DNA from 2 places in the Nodularia chucula CCY0103 genome. Region 2 is predicted to be linked to the other one. Evidence: riboswitches for the same ligand, from Rfam matches in the RefSeq annotation. Region 2 holds a riboswitch; the other holds the start of a gene.
What was found. A riboswitch is a leader RNA that binds a small molecule or an ion and turns the genes downstream of it on or off. The one in region 2 is predicted to bind cobalamin.
Positions count from the first base shown of each region.

Region 1: it holds a riboswitch for cobalamin, as region 2 does, so the genes downstream of both, ACM0OP_RS19550 (DUF1636 domain-containing protein) here and cobG (precorrin-3B synthase) in region 2, are expected to answer to the same signal.

Region 1 is NZ_CAWUOL010000090.1:15,073-17,479, reverse strand. Features, by position in the region: gene ACM0OP_RS19555 (2Fe-2S iron-sulfur cluster-binding protein) at 107-406, shown strand; gene ACM0OP_RS19550 (DUF1636 domain-containing protein) at 690-1,097, opposite strand; cobalamin riboswitch at 1,120-1,273, opposite strand; gene ACM0OP_RS19545 (ankyrin repeat domain-containing protein) at 2,150-2,407, shown strand, end outside.
Region 2 is NZ_CAWUOL010000049.1:595-3,001, reverse strand. Features, by position in the region: gene cobG (precorrin-3B synthase) at 1-913, opposite strand, end outside; cobalamin riboswitch at 963-1,120, opposite strand; gene ACM0OP_RS14300 (hypothetical protein) at 1,195-1,404, opposite strand; gene cbiE (precorrin-6y C5,15-methyltransferase (decarboxylating) subunit CbiE) at 1,621-2,407, shown strand, end outside.

The sequences.
Region 1 (2,407 bases), on a different contig from region 2:
CTTGTGTGGAATTTTTCTGAATTTCTGTTAGTACCAAATAGTCTTGAAAGCTTCCCAGCGAAATGACGTTCATCTAAATTCTATAAGTTTTGAGGAGAATCGGAAAATGGCTAGTTATCAAGTTAGATTAATCAACAAGAAGGAAGACTTAGACACCACAATTGAAGTGGATGAAGATACTAACATTGTGGATGCAGCAGAAGAACAGGGTATTGAATTACCTTTTTCTTGTCACTCAGGTTCTTGCTCTAGTTGCGTAGGTAAGATTGTTGAAGGTGAAATTGATCAATCTGAGCAAGTCTTTTTAGACGATGAGCAAATGTCGAAAGGTTTCGCTCTGTTGTGTGTTACTTATCCCCGTTCTAACTGCACAATCAAAACTCACCAAGAACCATATCTTGTGTAAATTAGGGAATCAGAAATAGGAGAGACAAACTATCTCTACACGTAGGTTTCAACTTGTGCTTATTCCCGAAGAATTGCTATTTTCCAGGTAGATAGAAACCTGATTTTTTCTATTAGCTATTGTCTTTTATTTTGTGGATAAGACTTATTTTGGGAATGAAGGATCAACTAATCCTTCATTTTTTTATAGTATTCCTGAGATATTACTGGTGCGATCGCTAAATAATCTATTTTTTACGCAGAGATTGGGTGCGATCGCCTCAATAATAATATTGTATTGTTAATTACTCATTTTGCGGCGACGGTGCGGGTATTCCTGGAATCCGGGCGAGAATACCGGTTTTGAGTGGTTCTGGACGTTCACTCCACGGTAACAAACCTGCTGGGTGTGCATAATATTTATTTGCACATTGGAATATACCATCAACGGCTGCGGGTAATAAATCAGCAGTAATATCACCAAATAGATAAGTTGATTTCCCATTTGCAGCAAAGGAAACAACACAAGCGCGATCGCAAGCGCTCATACATTGTACTGCTTCAATCACAAATTCCTGGTTTAATTCCCAATGGGCGTGAGCTGCTTCTAAGTGTTTAAGTAGCTTTTCTCCGCCACTTTCACCTACGCGCTTTCCACCCTCCCACGTACTTCCGCAAGTGGTACAAACAAACATGATATGTTGTGCTGTCATCTATGCCTCGTAGATTTTAGCTAAATTTACTTGTCTTTCGGCGGGCATTCTGACTTAGCTAATTTTAAATTTGGTTTCTGAAATTTCCCCTCAGAATCTAAAATTAGTTTACAGCTGCGGGACAGTGCCGGATTTACACCGAGCTTTCCCCTAGAACCGAACCTATTAAAATCTAGCATATTTTCGTTATTTTTATCACATTTTTACCCCCCTTAATCCCCCCTTACCAAGGGTGGAAACAAGAAAATCCAGTTCCCTCTCCTTTACAAGGGGCTACCGTGTACACACATCCTGATCCAAAAAGGGTTTGCAGCCCTAAAAACCCAATTTCACTCTAAATCCGTTTCCCCTCCTCGCTTGCGGGGAGGGGTTAGGGGTGGGGTCTTATGACAAAACCGACAATTTCCCGACTTGTGTGTACACAGTAGCCTTTACAAGGAGAGGGTTAGGGAGGGGTAAAAGAATATTTGATACATTAATCATTACTTATCAAACATCCTCTAAGTCACTTTTGGATAATATCACCTCTACAAAAATTGTGAAAAATCCTATTTCATTCCTGATATCTAAAACTTTTGCTGTATTTTTTACTGCATTTTTAACTTTTCTTTAGCCAATTCTGGTGAATATATCTTGGTATCTTTATAAATCATTCATAATTTAAACTTATCGAAATGATAATATATAAATAAGCTCAATTGTTGGCAGTGAACCTAAAGTTTAATCAAAAGTGATTACAAGGTTGTTGAACAAATTTCTACGGGAACTTTGGTGTAACTCAAAATAGAGCAATATCTCACATAGGAACAAGCTAAAAATAATCGGAATCTGCGTAAATACTCTCAGAAATAAACCAGATTGATTTAAGTAGGCAATAAATTTCACCAGATTTATAGGTAATAACTAATCAAATTTTTAGAGTTTACGGACTCTAATGATCTGGAATACCATAATTTTTGCTGAAAGATGGTAGGTATAGCAACCGCACTCCCTACTCCCTACTCCCCAGTATTTAAGTTTACGAGTCAATTCAGGAATATCAAGGATTAGTCATGAATCAGATCAAAAAGCAAAAAATCAGCGAAGTCACCAAGCAATGGTTAATTGCCAACTGCTATAATCCTGAGAATTTGAATCAAGCAGGAGAGAATGGCGATACAGCTTTGATGAAAGCGACTAGAGAAGGAGTATATGCAGTTGTCAAAGAATTGGTTGATTTAGGCGCGAATATTAATGCTAAAAACCATGACCGTAATAATGCTTTATGGTTTGCTTGTTTTGGCAATCATTATGAGTTAATTACTTTGCTA
Region 2 (2,407 bases):
CTAAATCAGCTAAAATCCGGATTTGCTGACCTTCTAGCCTACCTAAAGGTAAAACTACACCAATATAAAATAAATCTGATTGACGTTGGGGATGGATTCCTATGTGGAAATAGTTGGAGTTTGCGGTTTTTTCCAGTGGGAGAGGAGATAATTTCAAATAACTGGTTTCTTTTAATTGTGGATGAGGGGTAAGTTTAAAAGGTAGATGTTGTTGAACTTCTTGCAGGTAAGTTTCACAACCGAGATGATTTAATAGTTCTCGTAAACGCAGCTTCCGCCGAGTTTGAGGATCGGTATATTTGAGATAAACTTGCGCTAGGGAACCGCAAACTGGCAAACATTGCTCTGGTGATAATACAATTCCCATATCAATGGGTGGTTTTCCCTTGACACCGACGCTGAGATGTAGCCGAAAGTAAACTCTACCTTTGATTAAGACGGCAGCAAAGATGATATCGTTGAGGCGATCGCACACTGAAACTTGACCACCACCATCAAAGCAAACACTGAATTTGGCTGATAGTCCTGAGAGTTCTGGATGTGCGGCGATATAATTGTCCCAGCCTTGAACTAAGGGACGAGTATCCATTAATTCTTGGGGATCAATACCAGCAGTGGGGCTGGTCATAATATTCCGAACGTGGTCAATGGCGAAGTTACGAGAACCAATACCTATATTTTGTAAATGCTGGAGAACTTGAGGATTTATTCCCGAACGCAGTTCGCGGATTTGCAGGTTGGCGCGATTAGTCACATCCACATAACCACCACCATAATTCTCTGCTATATCTGCGATCGCACGACACTGTTTACTATCCAAAATTCCACCTGGTATTCTGATGCGAGATAATATCCCATCTTGGGCAGGTGTATCATAAAACAAGCCAGGACATAAGGAAAAACCGGACAGCAAAATTTTAACTCCTTCCCTGTGCAACGCAGGTAGTAGATACTCAGTGTGTCTTCAAGACACCGTTCAGGTTGGCATTCTGACTTGGTAAGTAAAAAAGTCTATGTTCTGCTTTCGCCTTACCTTTACAGCTGCGGCACAGTCCCGGAGTTTCACCGGAGTTTCCCAACTCTTCGCTTTACTAATTTAACATGAGAAGGTTTAAATTAAGCACAGGACTGGGTGTGTCTGGAGAGTTGATTGACAACCCAGAAATTAACCCTGTGACAAAAATGCCAGTAATTTTATTGTACTAAATCCACTAAGGTGTCTGACTGGAAGCGGACTACGCAGGAAACTAAGCACCCACGATAATGCTCAGATGTGAATACCGATAGGGTAATATTGCTGGAACCTGGTTCTAAGATGCGTTTGACTTTGCAAACTTGCATCTTATTTTTACAGTAGGCAATAATGCGATCGCCTGCTTTGACTTCTAACGCTTTAATTTTCAATTAAACTCAACCTAATTATGAAATTTAATTAACTGAAGTAAATATATATTGCTATATTTTACTTGTTCAACAGTTGTAATTCCTATATATTATAACACACTCAAATTTGGAGCTTTGGGGAAAAATTTTTCCCGCGCTAGTTTGGCAAAAAATCGTGATTAACTCTTATTAAGCGCCGAAATAGCGACAAAATCAAGTTAAATTATCACAGATTTTATGCAGGGGAAATGGCTATCCATTGTCGGTATTGGTGAAGATGGGTTACAGGGTTTAAGTGCGATCGCCCGTTCTCTGATTGATCAAGCTCAAGTAATTGTCGGAGGTGATCGCCATTTAGCAATGTTACCACCAGATGACCCACGCCCAAAAATAGCCTGGACATCACCCATTAGCACCTCCATAGCCGAAATTATCCGTCGTCGGGGTGAATCAATCTGTGTCTTAGCCAGTGGCGACCCTTTTTGTTACGGTATCGGTGTCACTCTCACCAGACAAATTCCCCTAGAAGAAATCACGATTATCCCTGCACCTTCCACCTTCAGCCTCGCCTGTGCCAAATTGGGATGGTCTTTCACGGAAACAGAAGCCTTGAGTTTGTGCGGTCGTCCAGCTTCTTTACTTCAGTCTTACATCTATCCCCAGGCTAAAATATTGATTTTGAGTGAGGGTAAAGACACACCCGCAATTGTTGCCGAAATCTTGACAAATCGGGGTTATGGTGGTAGCAAAATTACCGTTTTAGAACATCTGGGTGGTGTTCAGGAAAGAATCGTCGCAGGTATAGCCGCACATTGGAGTGAAACAGAAATTGCGCCATTGAATGCGATCGCAGTTAATTGTATTGCTAATCCTGAAGTAATACCTTTACCCAGATTACCAGGATTACCAGATCACGCCTATCACCATGATGGACAATTAACTAAGAGTGAAGTGAGGGCAGTAACTTTAGCAAAATTAGCTCCCACTCCCGGACAACTACTCTGGGATATTGGCGCGGGTTGTG